Arthrobacter globiformis: one gene and its partner. The protein of the gene in region 1 binds, or shares a complex with, the protein of each later gene. Links are inferred from orthologs where the notes say so. Each region holds a gene or a part of one and is shown on either strand. Other genes may lie near its edges. The genes, in order: dnaG and dnaB.

Evidence for each region.
Region 2: the proteins of dnaG (region 1) and dnaB are in contact, whole or in part, in a crystal structure (PDB 2R6A), measured with the Geobacillus stearothermophilus proteins. The link is inferred for Arthrobacter globiformis from one-to-one orthologs. Residues at the interface, in WP_049624496.1 of Geobacillus stearothermophilus: Lys456, Leu457, Leu458, Pro459, Ala460, Asn463, Ala464, Leu467, Leu535, Leu536, Ile537, Ala538, Gln544, Glu545, Asp548, Tyr549, His552; in WP_033016901.1 of Geobacillus stearothermophilus: Ser13, Glu15, Ala16, Gln18, Glu91, Leu92, Asp94, Ala95, Val96, Pro97, Thr98, Ala99, Ala100, Asn101, Tyr104, Tyr105, Ile108.

Annotation. Positions count from the first base shown.
Region 1 is NZ_JAUSZX010000001.1:1,750,474-1,762,158, reverse strand. The notes cover bases 82-2,973. They hold dnaG (DNA primase), read right to left. Parts: upstream 2,585-2,973; coding sequence 578-2,584; downstream 82-577. Other genes in these bases: QFZ23_RS08035 (deoxyguanosinetriphosphate triphosphohydrolase), read right to left, coding at 2,657-2,973; QFZ23_RS08055 (hypothetical protein), read left to right, coding at 82-103. In the rest of the region: more of QFZ23_RS08055, read left to right, coding at 1-81; more of QFZ23_RS08035, read right to left, coding at 2,974-3,970; tRNA dihydrouridine synthase DusB, read right to left, coding at 3,954-5,135; QFZ23_RS08025 (YibE/F family protein), read right to left, coding at 5,263-6,732; QFZ23_RS08020 (alpha/beta hydrolase), read left to right, coding at 6,786-7,547; QFZ23_RS08015 (lysophospholipid acyltransferase family protein), read left to right, coding at 7,679-8,539; QFZ23_RS08010 (GNAT family N-acetyltransferase), read right to left, coding at 8,593-9,555; QFZ23_RS08005 (glycine--tRNA ligase), read right to left, coding at 9,558-10,943; QFZ23_RS08000 (DMT family transporter), read right to left, coding at 11,157-11,685. UniProt on the Escherichia coli protein: RNA polymerase that catalyzes the synthesis of short RNA molecules used as primers for DNA polymerase during DNA replication.
Region 2 is NZ_JAUSZX010000001.1:179,005-190,700, forward strand. Bases 3,382-6,284 are described here. They hold dnaB (replicative DNA helicase), read right to left. Parts: upstream 5,575-6,284; coding sequence 4,189-5,574; downstream 3,382-4,188. Other genes in these bases: QFZ23_RS00880 (acyl-CoA thioesterase), read left to right, coding at 3,382-4,106; QFZ23_RS00890 (hypothetical protein), read left to right, coding at 6,282-6,284. Outside these bases: QFZ23_RS00865 (MATE family efflux transporter), read right to left, coding at 1-845; QFZ23_RS00870 (DoxX family protein), read left to right, coding at 1,004-1,438; zinc metallochaperone AztD, read right to left, coding at 1,598-2,905; more of QFZ23_RS00880, read left to right, coding at 3,132-3,381; more of QFZ23_RS00890, read left to right, coding at 6,285-6,761; QFZ23_RS00895 (hypothetical protein), read left to right, coding at 6,764-7,330; QFZ23_RS00900 (TFIIB-type zinc ribbon-containing protein), read right to left, coding at 7,355-7,702; QFZ23_RS00905 (FMN reductase), read right to left, coding at 7,740-8,366; QFZ23_RS00910 (DUF1801 domain-containing protein), read left to right, coding at 8,475-8,849; rplI (50S ribosomal protein L9), read right to left, coding at 9,017-9,469; rpsR (30S ribosomal protein S18), read right to left, coding at 9,488-9,727; QFZ23_RS00925 (single-stranded DNA-binding protein), read right to left, coding at 9,858-10,439; rpsF (30S ribosomal protein S6), read right to left, coding at 10,495-10,800; QFZ23_RS00935 (hypothetical protein), read right to left, coding at 11,024-11,696. UniProt on the Escherichia coli protein: The main replicative DNA helicase, it participates in initiation and elongation during chromosome replication. Travels ahead of the DNA replisome, separating dsDNA into templates for DNA synthesis.

The DNA of each region.
Region 1 (11,685 bases):
GCACCCCCGCGAACCGCGGAAGTCCCCCACGGAGAGGGAAGCGTTTGAAGCCGCCATCGCCGAGGCCGAGCGCTTCCTCCAGGTGGAGATGGATTTCGTCTGACCCCGCACCGTCTGGCACACAATCTGGCCACACGCTCTGGCACAGCACTGACGGCACAAAAAAGTCCCGCGGCCGACTCTTGGGCCAACCGCGGGACTGTGCGCTCCTCCTGCTGGACTTGAACCAGCAACCCTTCGATTAACAGTCGAATGCTCTGCCAATTGAGCTAAGGAGGAATGAAGCAGGTATGACATTAGCAAACGTTCCGCCTCAATGTGAAATCGGCGCCAATGCTGGGCACACATACCCCTCCGGGGTATAAAAAAGTCCCCGTTCCGGAACCCGGAACGGGGACTGTGCGCTCCTCCTGCTGGACTTGAACCAGCAACCCTTCGATTAACAGTCGAATGCTCTGCCAATTGAGCTAAGGAGGAATGAAGCGGGTACTAGCCTAGCAAACACCCGGCCCGGAAACGAAATCGGCGTCTTTCCGTCTCCGGAGACCCGGCCGTGGAGACGGGGCGCTGCTCCACGCTAGGCATCGGAGCGCAGCGACCGGCGCTCCATTTCGAGCATCATGAGCTCCCGGTTCAGCTGCTGGAACTCCTCGGGGTGGGTAGCGGCATCCAGGCGCTGCAGCTGCCCCAGCTTGTCCGCCTTCACGCGGGTGATCTGCAGCTCGAACAGCCTGGCGAGGATGTCCCGGCAGTACTTCTGCACCGCTTCGGCGGTATGGGCAGGCAGCGGAACCACAGCGAGCTCCGAAACCAGCGGCTGCAGGGGCTCGGGAACCTCCTGCCGCAATGCCTCCACCCACTGCACGGCATCCCCCGAGAAGCCGGGAGCCGTGGCGCGGATGGCGTCGTGGATGGCCTGGTAGGCGGGCGTGGCGAACCGGGCGGTCGCGAACCGCTCCCAGGCCGCGCCGCCCAGCATTGCCGGCTCCTGCAGCGCCACCTCGAGGGCCTGCCGCTCCATGGACGCCACCGGGTCCCGGGGATCCGGACGGTGGAAGGACGGAAGAACGCCCGACGGCGGGAGCGCCGCTACGCCGGGTGCGTTCTGGCCGCTCCCCGGGGCTGAGTTGTATCCGGTTGAGTTGTATCCTGCACCGCCGGACCGGGCGGCTGCCCCGCCGGCTTGGGCTCCGCCCGCCTGCGAGCCGGGACCCTGCGCCCCGGACGCCTGCGCACCCGGTGCCCCGCGCTTCGCGGCGGCCGCTACAGCCCGCGTGACGTCCTCAATGGGCATCCCCAGCCACCCCGCCAGTTCCCGGGCATAGCCGGGCCGGAGCCCGGCGTCGCGGATCTGGGCCACAACGGGGGCGGACTCGCGCAGCGCGGCCACCCGCCCCTCCACGGTGTCCAGGTTGTGCCGGCGCAGGGTGGCGCGGATGGCAAATTCGAAAAGCGGGCGCCGGGAACTGATCAGCTCGCGGACGGCGGCGTCCCCCCGCGTCTGGCGCAGGTCGCAGGGGTCGGCCCCGGTGGGTTCGACGGCCACGTAGGTCTGGGCCACGAAACGCTGGTCCTCTTCAAAGGCCCGCAGGGCGGCCTTCTGGCCGGCCGCGTCGCCGTCGAAGGTGAAGATGACCTCTCCCCCGGTGCCGTCGTCGGACAGCAGCCGGCGGGCAATCTTGATGTGGTCGGCAGCGAACGCCGTACCGCAGGTGGCCACGGCCGTCGGAATTCCCGCGAGGTGGCAGGCCATGACGTCCGTGTAGCCTTCCACCACCACCAGCTGCCGGTCCTTGGCGATGTTCCGTTTGGCAAGGTCGATCCCGTACAGCACCTGGGACTTCTTGTAGAGCGTGGTTTCCGGGGTGTTGAGGTACTTGGGGCCCTGGTCGTCCTCGTACAGCTTGCGGGCGCCGAAGCCGATGGTGTCGCCGGCGATGTCCCGGATGGGCCAGATCAGGCGGCCGCGGAAGCGGTCGTAGATTCTCTGCTGATTTCCGGGTCCCCCGGCGGAGAACATCCCGGTCAGCTTCAGTTCGGCATCGGTGAAACCCCTGCCGCGCAGGTGCTTGAGCAGCGCGTCCCAGCCCTGGGGTGCGTAACCGACGCCGAAGTGGTCGGCCGCTGCCCGGTCGAAGCCGCGCTGCTGCAGGAATTTCCGGCCCTCAGCGGCGCCGGCGGTGAGCAGCTGGGCGCGGAAGAACTCGTCGGCGATTTTGTGGGCGTCCAGGAGCCGCTGGCGCTTGCCCACTTCCTCGCGGCTGGGTCCGGTGCCACCGTCCTCGTAGCGGAGCTCGTACCCGATCCGCGCGGCCAGCTTCTCCACGGCCTCGTGGAAGGAGGTGTGGTCCAGCTTCTGCACGAACGAGATGACGTCGCCGTCCTCGCCGCAGCCGAAGCAGTGGTAGCGGCCCACCTGCGGGCGGACGGTGAACGACGGCGAGCGCTCGTCGTGGAAGGGGCACAGGCCCTTGTAGGAGCCGAGGCCGGCGCCCTTGAGCGTGACGTAGCCGTCGACGACTTCCTTGATGTCCGTGCGCTGGCGGACTTCATCGATATCTTCCCGTTTAATCAGCCCAGCCACGAAGCAATCCTAGTCCTTGGCAACTCGGCATGAGCCCGAGTTCCGGCCCTTGGCGGACTGGTGCGTCCAATCTCACCACAGGGACGGCAGGCTGCCCACGAGCCGTTCGTACATGGCCAGCGCGGAACCGTCCGTCAGCGATGCCACCTGGTCAATGACCACGCGGAGCCGGGCGGCGTCGTCGGGAGCTTCCCGCCAGTCCGCCGCGAACATGGGCTCGAGGTGGCGGTCCCCGGAGGCGTTCAGCGCCGTGACCAGGGCATGAAGCACCTCGCGCTGGCGTTCGTAGATGGGCTGCCGGTGGTCCGTGGTCATCACGAAGGTGGTGGCCAGGCCCTTCATCACCGCAATCTCCATGACGGTCTCGTCCGGAACCATGAGCTCGGCGTTGTACCGGGTCAGGTTCGCCGGACCGTAGACGGCGCGGGTGGTTTCCAGTGCGCTCTGGCAGAAGCGGCCAATGAGCTGGCTGGTCATGTCCTTCAGCGCCGCCATGGACTTGCGGCTGCCGTCCGCCTCGCGCACCCAGACGTCGGTAGCTTCCAGCCGCGCCAGGGCCGCATCGATGGCGGCGGGATCGTTGTGCGGCAGGTACCACTGCTTGGCGTACCCCACCACGCGCGCCCGGTGGTCCGGGTTGTCCATCCAGCGCAGCTGGAAGTGGCCGGCCACGATCGCGTCCTCAACGTCGTGGACCGAGTACGAGATGTCGTCCGCGAGGTCCATGACCTGCGCCTCGAGGCAGGACCGCCGTTCGGGGGCGCCTTCCCGGATCCAGTTGAAGATGGGCAGGTCGTCCTCGTAGGCGCCGAACTTGCTGGTCCGCTGGCCGTGGATCACGGGGGCGTCCAAGGCGGACCACGGGTATTTTGCGGCCGCGTCAAGGCTGGCCCGGGTGAGGTTCAGGCCGGCGGGCCGGCCTTCGGTGTCGAGGACCTTCGGCTCGAGCCGGGTGAGCAGACGCAATGTCTGGGCGTTGCCCTCGAACCCGCCGATGGCGTGGGCCATCTCGTTGAGAGCCGATTCCCCGTTGTGCCCGAACGGCGGGTGCCCGAGGTCGTGGCTGAGGCAGGCGGTGTCCACCACGTCGGGGTCGCAGCCGAGGGCGCGGCCAAGTTCCCGGCCCACCTGGGCCACCTCGAGGCTGTGCGTCAGCCGGGTGCGGACAAAGTCGTCGGTGTCCGGGGCAACCACCTGCGTCTTGGCGCCGAGCCTGCGCAGGGCCGAGGAGTGCAGCACGCGGGCGCGGTCACGCTCGAAGTCCGAACGGTACGTGCTCTTGGGCGGCTCCTCCACCCAGCGGGCGGAATCGTGGGCTTCGTAGCCCGGCAGCGCCTGCGGGGTGGTGCGGGCTTCCGCCAGCCGGCTTTCAGCCACCGGACACATCCAGTTCCGCCGCGGCGATGTCGCGCGACTGGTCCTCGTTCAGCTGGCGGCTCAGCAGCCAGTCCTTGGGCAGGGCCGGCCTCTTGGGTGAACCGGCACGCCCGCGCGGCCCTTCAGAGTCGACGCCGGGGTACGGCATGTCCATGTCCAGCTGGTCCAGCAGTTCGCGGAGCACTTCGAGTGTGGGCACGGTGGCCAGTTTCGCCCGTAGTTCCCCGCCCACCACGTAGCCCTTGAAGTACCAGGCCATGTGCTTGCGGATCTCCCGCAGCGCCTTGTATTCGTCGTTGCCGAAGGTTTCGACCATGAGTTCGGCATGCCGGTAGACGCCCTCGGCCACCTCGCGCAGGCCGGGCCGGTGCCGTTGGTCGCTGCCTTCGAACGCCGCCTGCAGGTCGCCGAACAGCCAGGGCCGGCCCTGGCAGCCGCGGCCCACCACGACACCGTCGATGCCGGTTTCGCGGACCATGCGGACGGCGTCCTCGGCAGACCAGATGTCGCCGTTGCCCAGCACCGGAATGTCCGGCAACGCCTCCCGCAGGCGGGCGATAGCGGACCAGTCCGCCTGGCCCGAGTAGAACTGAGCCGCCGTGCGGCCGTGAAGGGCGACGGCGGCAACACCGGAATCACGCGCGATCCGGCCAGCGTCGAGATAAGTCAGGTGGTCATCGTCGATGCCCTTGCGCATCTTGATGGTCAGGGGAATGCCGCCCTTGGACGCCTCACGGACGGCGGTCTGGACGATGGAGGTGAAAAGATCAATCTTCCAGGGCAGAGCCGAACCGCCGCCGCGCCGCGTGACCTTGGGCACGGGGCAGCCGAAGTTGAGGTCGATGTGGTCCGCCCGGTCCTCCTCCACCAGCATGCGGACGGCCGCACCCACAGTGACGGGGTCCACGCCGTAGAGCTGGACGGAACGGACTTTCTCGTCGTCGTCGTGGGAGATGATGCGCAGCGATTCCGGCGTGCGCTCCACGAGGGCACGGGAGGTGACCATCTCCGCCACGTACAGCCCGCCGCCGTATTCACGGCAGAGCCTGCGGAAGGCGGTATTGGTGATTCCGGCCATGGGGGCGAGCACCACCGGGGTGTCCACGGTGATGGGGCCGAGTTTCAGCGGCGGAAGTTCCAGCCGGGGGGCGGGAGGCGTTGCTACAACAGTCACCCGTCCATTGTCTCAAAGGCGGGCAAATCCTCTCAAAGCCGGGAAGCGGCAGGATGCCGACGGCGGCACGCAATCCCGCTGGAGTCACCCCCGGCACCCAATCCCGTTGTATCTAGTCCCGCTGTAGCTACTCCTGCTGGGCGGCACGCCGTCCCCGCCGGGTCGCCGGCGGCGCACCGGCGTCGGCGTTTTCCCGGCCAGCCACCACCGCGGCGGCCGCGAGCGCGCCGGTGTCCTCGACGTCGTCGGCCGTTACGGCGGCACGGCCGCCCGGCCGGTGATCGGCATCCGAGGGCTGCCCGGGCTGTTCAGCCGACCGGATGCCCGTGGCCTTGACCACCAGCACGGCGATCAGCGTGGTGACCGGAATTGCCAGGACCAGGCCGATTGAACCGACCAGGGTGCGGATGACCTCCTCGGACAGTTCGGCGCTGGTCAGCGCCTCCCCCAGCGGACGGTTGTAGAGCATCACGATGATGAGGATGGGCAGGGCGGCGCCGGCGTAGGCAAACGCAATGGTGTACACAGTGGAGGCGATGTGGTCGCGGCCGATCCGCATGGCCGAGGAGAACAGCTTCCGGGCGCTCGTGTTGGGCGCGAGTTCGTACAGTTCCCACACCGCGGAGGACTGCGTGGTGGTGACGTCGTTCAGCACGCCGAGCCCGGAGATGATGAGGCCGCACAGGATGATGCCGGAGATGGAGATGTGGTCCGAGATGTTCACGAGCGTGGCGGCGTCGTGGCTTCCCACCCCTGCGAGGTTCGCCGCGTCGGTGGCCCAGGCCGCCAGCAGCGCGGTGATGCCCAGCCCGAAAATGGTGCCCAGCAACGCCGTCGAGGTCCGCGCCGAGAAGCCGTGTGCGAAGTACAGCACCCCGATCATGATCACCGTGGAGCCGACGAGGGCCAGCAGGAGCGGCGGCTTGCCCTCGACGAGGCCGGGGAGCATGAAGCTGCCCAGCACAAAATAAGCACCGACGAGGCCGATCAGGGCGCGCAGCCCGCGCCAGCGCGCCACGGCCACCACCACGACGGCGTAGAGGATGGCCAGCAGGATGATTGGCATGGTGCGGACAAAGTCTACAAAGATGTACGACGGCGACCCTTGGGCCGCCGGGGCATCGGCGCCGGTGGCGGCCGCCTGAGCGTGGGACAGGTTCAGGTAGCGGATGTTGTCTCCCACCTTCACCCCGTGCGACTTGGCGATGTCCGGGTTGATCACCACCTTGACCGGGTTGCCGCCCTTGTCCGGCTCGGTGAACGCAAAGGTGCACTGCGAGCCGCCGCCTGTATTGCCCTGGGCTGTGCTGCCCTGCGCTGCCGAGTCTCCGGCTGTCGCCGGGGTGCAGCTCTCGGTGACGACGCGCTGGATCCGCCCGGTGTCGAAGGTGACGCCGGGAGCGGCGGCATAAGGGTTGGCCAGGGTCAGGCCTTCCTTGCTGCCGGAGGGCCAAAGCGCCGCCATGGCCGCGAGGGTCAGCAGGGTCAGCGGGACCAGCACCGCGGCCAGAATCCTGTTTGCTTTCCTGCGGGCGGCCATCGCTTCCGCCGTCGGCTCCGAATGTCCTGTATGACCGTGGGAGTGACCTGCACCCATCAGCAGCTAAACCTCATGCTTGAACTCTACGGGGCCCGCCATAGGGTTGATAAATGAACGACGAAGTGTCGGAGGATGCAGCAGTGAGCCAACGCCGAACTGACCACGAAGCGGTGCTGACGGTTCTGGCCCCTTCCGGTCCCACCCGCGGCGTGGCCCTGGTGCTGCACGGCGGCAAGTCGCACAGTTTCGAGCCGGTCCAGGCCCGGCATCTAAGCCCTGCGCGGATGGTGCCGTTCGCCCGCCACCTGCACACCGCCGGCCGGAAACAGGGCCTGGCGGTGTGGATCCTGCGGAACAGCGTGCGGGGCTGGAACGGCGAGGACATGACCCCGCTGAAGGATGCGCGCTGGGCGCTGGCAAGGATCCGGGCGGAGCACCCCGGCGTGCCCATCTACCTGCTGGGGCATTCGATGGGCGGACTCACCGCGATCTGCGCCGCGGACGAACCGAACGTGGACGCCGTGGTGGCTTTGGCTCCGTGGCTCGATGATGCCACTCCCGTTTCCGCGGTTGCCGGACGGAAAGTCCTGATCGTACACGGGAACGAGGACCGGTGGACGAGTCCCTCGGCCTCACTGCGGTTCGCGCGGCGCGCGGCGGCGGGGGCGACTGAGATGCGGTACGTCTCCCTCCGCGGGGCGGGGCACTTCATGGTCCGGCGGGTCCGGCTGTGGCACAGGCTGGCCACCGGGTTCCTTATGAAGGCCTTCATGGAACGGACCGGAGTTCCCGGGTCAGGGCCCTCCGCGTCCGCCGCAGCCCTGGACAGGGTGCTTCCCCCGTCCGGCGAGGCACTGCCGTTGGTCCTCTGAGAATAGTGAGGCGACCACTTTCTCACGGGGGAGGCAATGTCAGGCCGTCCCCGCTACCGTGAATACATGCAGTCCACCAGCGGCTTTGTACCCTGGCCGCCGCGGCGGCACTGAAGGCCTCCGAGGACCGTATGCCCTGGACCCCCGCCGCCAGCGACCGCTTCTACCGCCTCCTCGTCCGGACCGGCCTGTTCCTGCGGTGGCTGTTCCGGATCCGCCTGATCGTGACCGGGCAACAAAACCTGCCCGGTGATGCAGCGCGAAGTGGCCGCAAGGCGGCGAGAGCGGTGCTCCCGGGCCGGGGTGCCGTCGTCGCCATCACCCATTTCGGCTATCTGGACTTCGCCGCTGCCGAGCTGGTGTTGTGGCGGCACAACCGCGGGCAGCTGCGGTTCATGATCCACCAGGGAGCCGCGGACCACTGGCTGGCGGGTCCTTTCATCAGCGCGGCGGGCCAGGTGGTGGTGCGCCACGGTTCGGGAACTGCGGCCTACGATGATGCCGTGGCCAGGCTCCGTGCCGGCGAATACCTGGCCGTCATGCCTGAGGCCGGCGTGAGCCGCAGCTTCAAAGTCCGCGAATGCAAAACGGGGGCCGTGCGGATGGCAGCCGAGGCGGGCGTGCCGCTCATTCCGGTCTCCGTCTGGGGTGCCCACCGGATCCTGACCCGCGGCAACGGCCTTCCACTGCACCGCATCCCTCGCGCGCCAGTGCGCGTGCATATCAGCGAGCCGGTGCATCTGGCCGCTGGCATCGATGCAGAGGCTGAAACGGCGCGGCTCCGCAGGACGCTCCAGGCGGGCATCGACGCCGCCATCGCCAGCTTTCCCGTGGCGGCGCGGCCGGGCGACTGGTGGATGCCGGCGGACCTCGGCGGCGGCGCCATCTCCGAGGCGGAACGCCAAAGGCTTGATGCGGCCGATCTGGCGAGGGATCGCCGTCGTACTTCCCGAACAGCAGCGGGCCCAGAGGGGAACAGCCCAGGTATGTAGCAGCACAGGGCGTTCCCAGGCCTGGGAACGCCCTGTGCTGCTACGTAGACGGATCAGTCGGAGACGACGAACGTCTCGGAGCCCTGCCGGCGGGCCTTGCCCGCTTCCATTAGGGGCCCGACGACGGCACGCAGCGCTGCCATTGAATCGTCCACTTCCATGAGTACCGGGTATTGGTACGCGATGAGGGCCAGGAGGTCACGGACCGCGGCCTGGGCCTCGTCGGCGTCCAGCTCCGGCTCGTGGCCGAGGAACACATCGGAGGGGTGATCAGAGTTGCCTTGGGCATAGCTGATCGCGAAGGCCTGGATCTTGCCTTTGCGGCTTGCCGGCACGCCGGACCCGAAGGCGCTGGCTTTCGGGGCGCGCAGCACGATCGCGCCGTGCGCACCGCTGAGCTCATCCAGGAAGAGCCGCTGTACCGTGCCGATGCCCAGTTCGCCCGGGCTGTCCCAGCCGTGGACGGAAGAATAGTACCGGCCCACGACGTCGGACAGCTCCACCGAACCGGTGGCCAGGTCCTCGATGCGCTCCGACGCCGCTTCCTCGGAACCGTCACCGAAGACGGGCAGCTTCAGGGCTGCCGGCTCCACGACGACGAGCCGGGTGTGCTGGATCGGGGTGAGCCCCGCCGCCTCCGCGAAGGCGGCGCCAGTGGTGCCCGGCTCCACCTTGCAGCGCAGCCGGGTAACGCCCGACGGCGATCCCTCCGCCTCGCGGCGCAGCATCATGAGCAGCGTGGAACCGATGCCTGACCGGCGGTGGTCCCGGGCCACCTCGACGTACACCCACAGCCGCTCCGGGTGCAGGCTGGCCTCGTGGACCACGCCGGCGGCAACTGGGATGGCCACGCCGTCCACGACGTCCTCGGCCACGATGCAGCGCCGCCACGGCGCGTTGCCGGAGGGCGCGAGGGTGCCGCGGAACTGCCCCGCCTGGACGGTTTCCGGGTCGCCCCAGACCTCCAGCAGGGCGAGGTCGTCTCCCTCGCGCCATTCGCGGTATTGGATCGCCACGGCTAGGCGCCGATCAGCCGTGTGGCCAGGTAGCCCTCCACCTTGTCCAGGGACACGCGTTCCTGGCTCATGGTGTCGCGTTCACGGATGGTGACCGCCTGGTCCTCGAGCGTGTCGAAGTCCACGGTGATGCAGAACGGGGTGCCGATCTCGTCCTGGCGGCGGTAGCGGCGGCCGATGGCGCCGGCGTCGTCGAAGTCGATGTTCCAGTTCTTGCGGAGCTGGGTGCCAAGGTCCTTCGCCTTCGGGGAGAGGTCCTCGTTGCGGCTGAGCGGCAGCACCGCGGCCTTGACCGGGGCGAGCCGCGGGTCAAGCTTGAGCACGGTGCGGACGTCCACGCCGCCCTTGGCGTTCGGGGCCTCGTCCTCGGTGTAGGCGTCGATGAGGAAGGCCATGAAGGACCGGGTCAGGCCGGCGGCCGGCTCAATCACGTACGGGGTGAAGCGCTCGTTGGTGGCCTGGTTGAAGTAGCTGAGGTCTGTGCCGGAGGCCTTGGCGTGCGTGGAGAGGTCGAAGTCGGTGCGGTTGGCGATGCCTTCGAGCTCGCCCCACTCGGAGCCCTGGAAACCGAAGCGGTACTCGATGTCCGTGGTGCCCTTGGAGTAGTGGCTGAGCTTGTCCAGCGGGTGCTCGAAGAAGCGCAGGTTCTCTTCACGGATGCCCAGGTCCGTGTACCAGGACATGCGTTCCTTCATCCAGTACTGGTGCCACTCTTCGTCCGTGCCCGGCTCCACGAAGAATTCCATTTCCATCTGCTCGAACTCACGGGTGCGGAAGATGAAGTTGCCGGGTGTGATCTCGTTGCGGAAGGACTTGCCGATCTGGCCGATGCCGAACGGGGGCTTCTTCCGGGAAGTGGTGAGCACGTTGTTGAAGTTCACAAAGATGCCCTGGGCGGTTTCGGGGCGCAGGTAGTGCAGCCCCTCGTCGCTGGCCACCGGGCCCAGGAAGGTCTTCAGGAGGCCGGAGAATTCCTGCGGCTCGGTCCATTCGCCGCGGGTTCCGCAGTTGGCGCAGGCGATGTCCTTAAGGCCGTTCTCGGCGGGGCGGCCCTTCTTCTCCTCGTATTCCTCTTCGAGGTGGTCCGCACGGTAGCGCTTGTGGCAGGAGAGGCATTCGACGAGGGGGTCGGAGAAGACCTCGACGTGGCCGGAGGCTTCCCATACCTGGCGGGGCAGGATCACTGAGGAGTCCAGGCCCACCACGTCCTCGCGGCCGCGCACCACGGACTGCCACCACTGGCGCTTGATGTTTTCCTTCAGCTCGGCACCGAGGGGTCCGTAGTCCCAAGCGGAACGCGAGCCTCCGTAGATCTCGCCGGCCTGGAAAACGAAACCTCTCCGCTTGGAAAGGGAAATGACCTGGTCGAGGACGGATTTTGCTGCCATGGGGAACTCCAATTTCTACAGGGCCGCTGGGTGCGGTCCGCGGTGTCTCTGGCCCTGGACCGCGGCTGGATGCCGGGCGGGGGCGTGTGAAAGGGAAAAACTGTGCAGGAAGCTGCGAGTCCTAGCCTACCGGGAGCTTCCTCCGGAAGGCGCCCTTGTCTCGGGAAGGCCTCTTCACCTCCGGAAGGCGCCACGCGGCCAGGGCAGGCGTCCTCACCTCCGGAAGGCGCCACGCGGCCAGGGCAGGGTGGCCACGACGATGGAGGCGAGGGTCAGCAGGGTTCCCAGAACAGTGGCAGCCTCCACCACGGTGCCCGGCGTGGGCACCAGCAGGTCGAGGCCGAGCGACCCCAGGAGCTGCCCGGCGATCATTCCGAGTCCGGTCACCAGCACGCCGAGGCTGCGAACCAGCAGCGCGCCAAGGCCGATGAACACGCAGCCCATGGGGCCGCCGAGGTAGTACCACCACTCCCCCGGCAGCGGGTCGGCCGGCCCGGCGACGGCCACCTTGATGGACCAGGCAACCCACAGCACGCAGGTGCCGGCGACGAAGTTCACCAGCGTGGCCGCTATCGGCGTCCCATAGTGCACGGTGGCGGTGCCGTTCATGGCCTGCTGGAAGCTCATCAGGAACCCTGCCAGAACCGGCAGGATAATCGGCAGCAGGAGCGCTGTGGGATCGGCAGCCCCTGCCGCGCTGCCGGCTGCGCCTGCCGCGCTGCCGGCTGCGCCTGTAGCGCCC
Region 2 (11,696 bases), 1.6 Mb from region 1 along the record:
AAGACCGTCATGGCCAACTGGTGGGCAGCCAGGTTCACGGCACCCTGGGCCGTGACCACGAGCACGGTGGCAAGGATGGCGGTGCGCAGGCTGAGGGTCCGCAGCATGAGCCAGGAACCCACCTTTGTCATGGCCCGGATCCCGTGCCAGTCGGGCAGCAGGCTGACGCCATGGTGACGGGCGTTGCGCTGCACCATCACCAGATACACCGCAGCCATGGCCCACTGCGCGATGCTCGTTCCCACTGCAGACCCGACAACAGACAGCCCGAGTCCGTAAACCAGCACCAGGTTCAGCACGATGTTCAGCGAGAATCCCGCCGTGGCCACCACCAATGGCGTCCGGGTGTCCTGCAGCCCCCTCAGCACACCCGTGCCGGCAAAGATCAGCAGCATCGCGACCAGCCCGGGCATGGACCAGCGCAGATAGTCCACGGCGAAGGTGCGGATCTCCGGGCTCGGTCCCATGAGCCCGATCAGCGGCTCCGCGGCAAGGAATCCTGCCAGCGCCAGCGCGGTCCCGAGCAGCAGGGCCAGCCAGACGCCGTCGCGCCCGGCGGCCAGCGCCCTGCCCAGCTGGCGGTCCCCCACCGCCCGCGCCACGGCGGGGGTGGTGGAGTAGGCCAGGAAAACCATCAGCCCCACCGCGGTATGCAGCACCGCCGAGGCCAGTCCGACGCCGGCCAGCTGGGCAACGCCCAGGTGCCCCACGATGGCCGAATCGGCAAGCAGAAAGAGCGGTTCGGCGATCAGCGCGCCAAAGGCGGGAACGGCAAGCCGGAGGATTTCACGGCCGTGGCTCTCGGGTTTTGGGGTGGACACGGCGGCGGAAGGCGAGTGGGGCACGGGTTTAGCCTAGCTGCCGCAAAAAAGATAACCGTGACACATTAGTTGACACTTCAACAAAATTTCGGGAGAGTGGAAGGGAAGCTTCACCCGACGCGCTCCGGACCGCGTGCCCAAAAGAGACAAACCCCCAATCGATCCGAACGGTGAGAATCTCCATGAACCAGTCCACCCAGACCACCACAGCCCTGACGATCCTGCGAGTGATCGCGGGATTCCTCTTCGCCGCGCACGGCTGGCAGAAGTTCAACGAATTCACCATCGCCGGCACGCAGGCATCCTTCGCCAAGATGGGGGTTCCGGCCGCTGAAATCGCCGCCCCGCTCGTCGCCACCCTGGAACTGGTGGGCGGCATCGCCCTCATCCTCGGCGTGCTGACCCGCGTTTTCGCCGCGCTGCTCGCACTGGACATGCTCGGCGCCCTCTTCCTGGTCCACGCCTCGGCCGGAGTTTTCGTGGCCACCGGCGGCTACGAGCTGGTTCTCCTGCTTGCAGCCGGAGCAGCGGCCATCGCCCTTGCCGGAGCCGGCCGCCTCTCAGCGGATGCAGCCCTGTTCGGCCGCAATGATTCAAAGCTCAAGGTCCTCGCGTAACATCCCGGATTTGCAGCGCCGCTCCAAAACGGTGACTGTCCAGGAAACAACGACGGCGGCTGCTCGCCTGGCGCTTCGGTGCCCGGTGGGCGGCCGCCGTTGTTTCGATGTTTTCCGTAGTTTCGGCCGGTTGTTGTGATTCAGCCGATGGCTGTTACCTCAGCCGGTGACGCCCGTCAGTTCATCCGGCGCATGGGCCAACGTTGCGGTGCGGACGGTCTTCCCCGTCTTCAGGTCGACGGCGTGGAGTTTCCGCGCGGCCGGCTCGGTTACGTAGGCCGTGGAGCCCTGGACGTACAGGGTGGGCCGCGGGTCCTGCCACGCCTCGGGCTCCTGCCAGGCCGGCACGACGGGGACCGTGGACACGGTGGCGCCGGTCAGCGGATTGAGAACATGCAGTGCGCCATCGGTGCCTAGAACCAGCGCCTCCCCGGCCGGCCCGCGCCCCAGCGACCGGAAGGAGTAGCTGGTCCCGAGTTCCACCAGCTTCAGGGCCTTGGTGCCAGTGTTCACCAGTGAAATCCTGGTGGGCCGCTCCAGCACTGCATCCTTGTCCACCTTGTAGTCCCCCAGCACCACAGGCGACGCCGGCGAGCCCGCCTGGTTGCCCATCCTGCCATAGGCGTCAGGGCTGGAGACCTTGGCGAACTTGCCGTCCTCGAACACCAGCATCCCATCCTCACATCCGAAAATCACGGTGTTTTCGCCGGCCACCGCCTCACCGTGGACACCCGGGCAGTTCTGGCTCCGCAGGATCTCCTTGCGGTCCTGGCCCGCGGCCTGCCCCAGGAGAGCCACGGCGTTGCGGGCATCCTCGTCTCCCACTGTCACCAGCAGCCTGCCGTCATCCAGTTCCACAGCCACGCCGTGGTGGGCCTCGGGCGCGGTGTAGGTGGACGTTTGCGGAAGACCGTCATCCGCCAGCGCTCCGAGGGCGGCCGATTCAAAAGACTCCACCTTGCCGGACCCGTCACTGAACAGGACGGTCCTCCCGGCGTGCCGCACCACGTGGCCCGGCTTGCTCGCCTCGAATGCGTGATCCGTCAGCGTGGGCTCGGCGGCATAGGAATGGCCATGGTCGCCATGCTGCTCGGTCCAGATGCCGGCATCGAGCACGCGGAACGACTCACCCGCCGCCACCAGGACGTGGCGGCCGTCCCCGGCAGGGCTGATGCGGTTGTAGCCGTCCACCGCAACGTCCCCCACGGGCTCAAGGGTGGCCGCGTCCAGCACTCCGATGCCGCCAGCGTACGTGTAGACCAGGCGCGGCTCAGGTGCGCGAAGCTCGGTAGGTTGTGCGGTCTTTGCGTGCAGCGAAGGGCCGGCGGAACGTTCGGCGGAACTTTGCGCCGGGCCGGCAGCGCAGCCTGACAGCAGCAGCGCAGCTCCGCAGGCGGCGGCCACCTGCGCGACTAGCGGCGCTGCGAGGGGCCTTTTGAAAGCGACCGTGAGCGGCTTTGTGGACAACCTTGCACATGGGTCCTCTGAGCGGCCGCGGCGGCGGGTGGTGGTCGGGGCAGGAAGAGTAGATCGTCTCATCAGCATGACACTAATGATAATCATTATCTTTAGTGTCTCCGCCACTGCGCCTCTTGCATGACGCGGGATGCAGGGCCTGCGCCTTATGGCGTCGATGGGCACGTTTGTGAAGGCCGGGATCTGCCCCAAGGACAGGTGTCAGTAAACTGCGGTCATGAGCGAGACTGCCGCCAACTCAGTAACCCTCCGCTTCCTTGCCGCCCCCATGGACGTGGGCCACAGCGGATCCGTTGACGCCGGAACAGTGCTCGAGTGGGTGGACAAGGCGGCCTATGCGGCGGCCGTAGGCTGGGCCAAGTCCTACTGCGTCACCGCCTACGTGGGGAACATCCACTTTGCAGACCCGGTGAACATAGGCGACATGGTTGAGGTCACGGCCACGATCGTCTACACCGGCCGCTCCTCCATGCATATCCGAACGGTGGTTTCCTCCGGGGACCCCAAGGGCGGTCCGGCCACCATGCGCAGCCAGTGCATGGTGATCTTTGTGGCGGTTGGCGAGGATGGGAAACCCGTCCCGGTAAAGCAGTTCGAGCCGGTAACGGCGGAGGAACTGGAACAGCGGGACCACGCCCTGGCACGCATCGCGATCCGCGAGCAGATCGTCGAAGCCATGAGCGCGCAGGAATATACCGATGCCGGCACCGCCGAGCGCGTCGTCCTGCGGTTCATGGCGGCGCCTACCGACGTGAACTGGGGCGGAAAAGTCCATGGCGGCATCGTCATGAAATGGATCGATGAGGCCGCATATGTCTGCGCCTCGCGCTACTGCGGCCGGGACACGGTAGCTGTCTTCTCCGGCGGCGTGCGCTTCTACCGGCCGCTGCTGATCGGCCACGTGGTGGAGGTGGAGGCCCGGCTGGTCTACACGGGCACCAAGGGCATGCACATAGCCGTACATGTCCGCTCCGGGGACCCCAAGGGCCGTGAACTGAACCTGACCACCTACTGCCTCACCGTCATGGTCGCCCGCGACGCCGAAGGCACCTCGGTCCCCATCCCGGCATGGACCCCCGTGTCCGAGGAGGATAAGCGGCTCCACGCCCATGCGCGGGAGCTCCTGGAAATCAGGGCAGCGGCCCCGGGGAACAGGCTCCCCAACCACCTGCTGCAGTCGCAACCGCACTAACACCGGCGGCCTGCGCTGTTCCGCACGGAAGCTTCACCTTGGAAACTGTTCCAGCGGAACACCGGGCCGGAACCACCGCAGCCTAGAAGCCGCCTCCTCCTCCGGCATCCCCCGCCATGTTGGCGAACCGCGAGTAGTGGCCCTGGAACGCAACCACGATGTCCTTGGTGGGGCCGTTACGATGTTTCGCCACGAGGATGTCTGCCTCACCGGCACGCGGGGACTCCTTGTCGTAGACGTCCTCGCGGTGCAGCAGGATCACCATGTCGGCGTCCTGCTCGATGGACCCCGATTCACGCAGGTCCGAGACCATGGGGCGCTTGTCCTGGCGTTGCTCGGAACCACGGTTTAGCTGCGACAGCGCGATGACGGGGACCTGGAGTTCCTTGGCGAGCAGCTTCAGCGCACGGGAGAACTCGGAGACTTCCTGCTGGCGGGACTCCACCTTCTTGCCCGAACTCATGAGCTGCAGGTAGTCAAGGATCACGAGTTTAAGGTCGTGCTGCTGCTTGAGGCGGCGGCATTTGGCCCGGATCTCCATAAGGGACATGTTGGGGCTGTCGTCAATGAACAGCGGGGCATCATTCATTCGCCCCATGGTGGTGGCGATCTTGGACCACTGCTCATCCTTGATGGTGCCCTTGCGAAGGTCCTGCAGGCCGATGGTGGCCTCGGCCGACAGAAGACGCATGGCGATCTCGTTGCGCCCCATTTCCAGGGAGAACATCACCGTGCTCAGGTTGTTCTTAATGGCGGCCGAGCGGGCAAAGTCCAGCGCGAAGGTGGACTTACCCACGGCAGGCCGGGCGGCAATGACGATCATCTGGCCCGGATGCAGCCCGTGCGTCAGCTCGTCCAGTTCGTAGAAGCCGGTGGGAACGCCCACCATGCCTTCGCCGCGGTGGCCGGAGGCCTCGATCTCATCCACCGTGGACTCCATGACGTCCTTCAGGACGACGTAGTCTTCCGCTGTGCGGCGTTCGGCAACCGCGTAGACCTCCGCCTGGGCCTGGTTGACCAGGTCTTCCACCTCGCCGTCCTGCCCGTACCCGAGCTGCACGATCTTGGTGCCGGCATTGACCAGCCGCCGGAGCACGGCGCGCTCGGCCACGATCTCGGCGTAGTAGCCCGCGTTCGCGGCTGTGGGTACCGTCTGAATGAGCTCATGGAGGTACGCCGGTCCGCCGATCCGGTTGATCTCGCCGCGTTTGGTCAGCTCATCGGACACCGTGACGGCATCCGCGGGTTCTCCGCGGCCATAGAGGTCGATGACGGCCTCGTAGATGGTTTCGTGGGCAGGACGGTAGAAGTCCTGCCCGCGCAGGATCTCAACCACGTCCGCAATGGCGTCCTTGGAGAGCATCATGCCGCCCAGTACGGACTGTTCGGCGGGGATGTCCTGGGGAGGTTTACGGCTGCCTTCGGATTCGCGGGTACCTTCGATTGAGTCCAGGTGCGTAACTGACAAAGCTGCCGTCCTCCATTGTGTCCGCAGTCCGTGCAGGAGGACTGCGGCGCGTGTGCCGTGTGCCGGGGGTGGGCCGCGCAGCAAACATCTGCTGCCCGGGCTAATGCAACTACACCAGCAGGCCCTGACATTTTCGGTCGGGGCCGTTGAACCCCGGCGACACCTCATCCACAGGTTTTCCACAGGGCAGCACGAATCGCCCGGAGTCCGGCTGTCCGCCGGCTCCGGTCTTCAGGCCGGAAGGGAAAACTCACCCGAATGGGGTGTCTCCGATACGTTAGCGTCCGACTGGCCACTCACAAAGCCCGCAGTTTCGCACCTCTGTGGATAACGTGTGCACAAGATACTGCTGCTTGTGCACAGCCTGTGGGGGAAGCTGTGGATAGAAATTTTCTTTTCGGCATATATGCGGTCTGACGTGCGGAAACGTTGAGATTTTCCTGTGGACAAATTTAAATCTTGCGCCAACCTTCATCCACAGCCTTAACCGTCTACTGGGGATACCGGCCGGTAAGTCCGCTCCAGGAGGGCGTTTTCGCAACCTACATTCCCACTTTGTGATACGGGTCACCGGGATATGTCCGAGCTGTCCCGGCATGCATGCCGCCTGCACGAATCTTCCCGTCAAGGGTCATCACCGCAGGCCCGCACTATACGCAGCCGGGCATATGCTGTGGATAACGCGGATCTGGCGTTAAGCTCTAGGTATGGGCGACGTTCTGACAGTCTTGGTTCCTGCCCTTGTCCTCGCCGCAGCCCTCTGGGCTCTCGCTACGGCACTGAAGCCGCGTGATGGGGGCATGTCCGACGCGGACCGCTACCAGCTGGATCTGGCTCGGCGTTCCCAAGCCCACTACGCAGCCCAAGTTCAGGCGGCCATGGCGGCAAGGGCACGCCTGGAGGCGGCAACCCTGCCAAGCCAGAACCGGCAGCAGGAGATCCAGCAGCATGACCATCGTCCGACGCCGCCACCGGGCAATCCTGGTCACGATCCCGGCCACCATCCTGGCTACCCGTACGGCTCTGACCCTGCGGCACTTGCGCCCGGGACCATGCTGAACCCACAGCCGGCGCTGCAGCTGCAGACATTGGTGCGCAACGGGCAGAAGCTCCAGGCCATACGGCTTTTGCGCCAGGCCACCCATGCCAACCTTTTGACCGCCAAGCAATATGTAGATCGGCTGTAACCATGGAATCGCTCCTGATCCCCTTCCTGATCCTCGTGGCCGTGGCTGTCGCTGTGGCCCTCGCGGCACGTGCGTTGAGCCGCCGCCGGCGCACGGTTCGGGAGCCGGCCAAACCACCGGCGGAGTCCACAGAGCTGGCAAGGGAAGCCGCAGCCAAGCTGTCCGAGGAAGAACACAGGCGGCTGTATGCGCTCATCGCACAAGGCCAGGCCATGGCGGCCATCAAGCTGTACTACGAGGTGTCAGGACAGGGCTTGCGCGCATCGCGGGACGCAGTGGCCGCGCTGGCAGCCCACCCGCAGCCTTTCCGCTCACCGGCCCAGGAACCCAGCGAACCCGAAGACGACGACGAGCCACCTCAGCGGTTCCCGTACCGGTACCGGGCCATTGCCAGCAAAGGCGATGTCACCCGGGAGGTCAGCAGCAACATGCTCAATGACGAAATCTATGGCCGCATCCGCACGCTGGCCAAGAGCGGCAACATCGAAGCAGCCGCCACCGCGCTGACCCGGCACTCGGACATCACCATGAAGCAGGCGCGCGAATTCATCGCCCTGCTCGACGACTAACCGCGGCCGGGTGGCCGCAGCCAGCTAGAAGTCGAACAGGTCCCCCAGCCAGCCTTCTTTCTTCTTGTGGCGGCGGCGGTCATTGTCGCGGTCGTATCCCTTGCCGTAGCTACGGTCGTCGTAGCGCGGCTGGTCACGCCGCGGTTCGGAGTTGCGGTACAGCGGCGGAGGAACCATGCCGGGCGCGGGTGACGCGGGAGCAGGGCGAATGGGCGCCGGAGGTGCCGCCGGCGCCCCGGCGTTGACCCGGTCGATGATCTTGTCCAGTTCGCCGCGGTCCAGCCACACACCCCGGCACTGCGGACAGTAGTCGATTTCCACACCGCTGCGTTCGCTCATGACCAGGTCTGAAGAATCAATGGGACATTTCATGCCCGGCACAACGAGCGGGTGCTGCGATTAGTTCGCGTTACTGCCCGCGTGAGATTCCGGCCAGCAGCTGTTCAAAGGGCAGCGACTCCAGCAGGGCCGGCTTGCGGCCCGGCTGGTCCCCTTCCAGGAGGCGGCTGAACTCTGCCGCCGCCCGTTCGATCCGCACCGAAAGCGGGGTCCCGCCGTCGTCGGCGTTTCCCCAGTCCTGGGGGCCGGCGAAGACAGCTGTGGCCGCGGTCCGCGTACGCAGGTAGCTGAACAGCGGGCGCATGGCGTGGTCGAGCACCATCTGGTGGCGGTCCGTTCCGCCGGTGGCCCCCAAGAGGGCCGCCTTGCCGTCCAGGGACTTGGGGTCCAGCACGTCAATGAACGACTTGAACAGCCCGCTGTAAGAGGCGCTGAACACCGGTGAGACCGCGATGATCCCGTCGGAGGCCTCGACGCCGGCGATCACCTCTGCCAGCCGGGGCGGAGCAAAACCCGTGACGAAGTTGTTGGCGATGTCCGCGGCCAGTTCACGGAGCTCCACGACCTCGGTGGTCACGTCGTAGCCGGCGGCCGTCAGCTCCCGTGTGGCGGCGGCCGCCAGCTGGTCGGCCAGCAGGCGGGTCGACGACGGCACTCCCAGGCCGGCGGACAGAACGGTTATGCGGCGGGTCTCCATGGCGGTCTCCTCTTGTTTGCTCGGTATATGCATTTGCATCTATTCGCTCAACCCGGGAGGACCGGCCTTTATTCCGCTGCCCACTAGACGGCCCAGTGCACTGCGTCCATGGCGGATAACAAGACACAGGTGACGGGGGTTTCGGCGGACGACTACATCGCGGCTCTGGAGCACCCGGTGCGCCGGCAGGACGGCGTGGGCCTTCGCGCCCTCCTGGCGGAGTTGACGGGCCAGGAGCCGGAAATGTGGGGTCCCACCATCGTCGGATTCGGCAGGGTGCACTATAAATACGCCACCGGGCGCGAAGGGGACACTGCAGCGGTGGGGTTTTCTCCCCGCAAAGCCAGCCTCTCGCTCTATGGCCTAACGAACGCACCGGAGTCGGCTGCGCTCCTGGCCGCCTGGGAAAGCACAAGACGGGCGCCAGCTGCCTCTACATCAACAAGCTGGCCGACGTCGATGAAGCCGTGCTGGCCGAGCTGATCAGCATAGGCTACCGCTACGGGACCACAATCCTGCACAGCAGGTAGGCGGCCGGACGAAAGCCGCCGGAACGACGAAGCCCCCGCCGTCGGCTTCCCGGAGGAATCCGACGGCGGGGGCCGTCAGCAGTTCAGGACTGCGGAGTGATCCGGCAAATGCCGGATCTACTACTTGCCTGCGACTACGTCGAGTTCGATCACAGCGGCAACGTCGTCGTGCAGACGGACGTTGGCCTGGTAGGAACCGACCGACTTGATGTGAGCCGGAAGTTCAACCTTGCGCTTGTCGATGCGGCCGAGGCCAGCGGCCTCAACAGCGTCGGCCACGTCGCCCTGCTTGACGGTGCCGAACAGGCGTCCGGTCTCGCCAGCCTTGACAACGAGCTTGACCGGCTTGGCGGAGAGTGCAGCAGCCTGCTTCTGAGCGTCTTCCAGGGAAGCGTGCTCGCGGGCAACGCGGGCAGCCTTGATGGACTCAACCTGCTTCTCGCCACCCTTGGACCAGGTCAGAGCGAAGCCGCGGGGCAGCAGGAAGTTACGTGCGTAACCGTCCTTGACCTCGACAACGTCGCCAGCAGCACCGAGACCGGTTACTTCGTGGGTCAGAATGAGCTTTGCCATGTTAGTTAATCCCTTTCCTTAGCCCCGGCCAGCGCCGGAGTAGGGCAGCAGAGCAACTTCGCGGGCGTTCTTGATTGCCTGGGCGATCTTGCGCTGCTCCTGCACCGTGACGCCAGTGACGCGACGGGCGCGGATCTTTCCGCGGTCGGAGATGAACTTGCGCAGCAATGCTACGTCCTTGTAGTCGATGACAGTGATGTCAGCGGCCTTCAAGGGGTTGGACTTTGGTTTGGGCTTACGGAGTTCAGCCTTAGCCATCGTGGAGCTCCTATTCTAGGGAGCCCGTGAATCGTGATCCACGGGATGGTGGTGGTCCGACCGCGGCATGCACAAAACGTCCCATCTGGAACGCTGTGGCGGAAGCTGCGCCGGACCTTTGTTTTGTTGTTTAGAAGGGAGGTTCGGAATCCGGGCCGTTGCCCCAGCCGCCGCCCGCATTGCTGACCCCGGGCGTGGCCCATGGGTCATCCTGCCCTGCTGCGGGCTGGTTGCCGCCCCAGCTTCCTCCGGTGTTGCCGCCCTGGTTTCCACCCTGGCCGCCACCGAATCCACCGCCACCGAAACCGCCGCTGTTGCCGCCGCCGAAACCGCCCTGGCCGCCGGAGCGCTGGGTGCGGTTGACCTTGGCATTGGCATAACGCAAGCTCGGGCCGATTTCGTCGACTTCGAGCTCGATAACGGTGCGCTTCTCGCCTTCTTTTGTTTCGTAGGAACGGCTCTTCAGGCGGCCGGAAACAATCACGCGGGTGCCCTTGGTGAGGGACTCGGCGACGTTCTCTGCTGCCTCGCGCCAGACCGAAGCACGCAGGAACAAGGTTTCCCCGTCCTTCCACTCATTGGACTGGCGGTCGAAGGTGCGAGGCGTGGACGCGATGGTGAAGTTCGCTACTGCCGAACCTGACGGTGTGAACCTCAGTTCGGGGTCATTGGTGAGATTACCAATGACCGTAATAGTGGTTTCGCCTGCCATCTACTGCCTCCTTGTTCGTTCCTGCGGGGTAAAGAATGAAAGTTCGTAGCTGAAATTACTCAGCAACAACCTTCTGCTCTTCGGGGCGGATGATCTTGGTGCGCATGATGGTCTCGTTGAGACCCAGCTGGCGGTCAAGTTCCTTGGCGGTAGCCGGCGTCGCGGTGAAGTTCACCACGGCGTAGATACCTTCGGACTTCTTCTTGATGTCGTAAGCCAGACGGCGACGGCCCCAGATGTCAACCTTCTCGATGGTTCCACCATCGTTGGTGATGACGTTCAGGAACTTCTGAAGCGACGGCTCTACGGTACGCTCTTCGACCTCGGGGTCGATGATTACCATCAATTCGTAAGGACGCATATGTGAACCCACCTCCTTTGGGCTAAGCGGTTACGGTATTTCCGTAACAGGAGGTTCATTTGCGATGCCGTGCACGCCCGCATCCAAAAACGGACCAGGGCGCAGCACAGACTTCACTATCCTAGTGCATCGGGGAGGATTTCCGCGATTCGGACAGCTCCAAGGCTACTGTCCCCGACAGTGGGCCGGAAGTGGCGGGCAGGCTATGTGGAAAACCCCGGCGTCAGAAGCGGGAAAGACTCACCAGCACCTTGCCCGACTCGACTGACACGTTGCCCCTGACGTAGAACTGCACCTGGTCCGTCTCCTTCTCCCACTCCGGGTTCGCCTTGCTGAAGGAGGCACTCCGCTCGTAGCTCACCGTGGCCTCGCCGGCTTTGCCTCCGCTGAGCCGCCAAGTGCCATCAAACGACCGGGTAAGCCCGTAGTCGGGATCGGCGGTGACCGACCACTTCACGTTCCGGACATCGCCGAAGGCAAACCATGAGAACGGGCATCCCTCCGGTTCAAGGTCAGTGGATTTTTCGCAGCCGGCAAGGGCGGCGGCCACCTGCCGGGACGTTTCCGCCACGAGCGCGTCCGAGGCCTTCACCGTAAGCCTGGCCGTCTCGGGTGCCTGCGGCAGCGCCCCGCCCGAGACCATCACCTGCTGGTCCTCGGCCGAGAGGTACTTCTCGGTGTCGGGAAGACCTACCGAGTAGGATCCGGGAAACGCCGGGAGACTGATGTTTGTCCCAAAAGCAGTGGCCTCATTCTGACCCGCGGTGACAGTTACTCCGTTCACCGCGACGGCAGCCAGGGGAGCATCGGCGGACACGGTGACGTGCTGCAGAGGGAACGCCTCAAGCTTCCAGTGGTCGTCCAAAAGCTCGGGCTGGTTCTTGACGAGGGCGAAC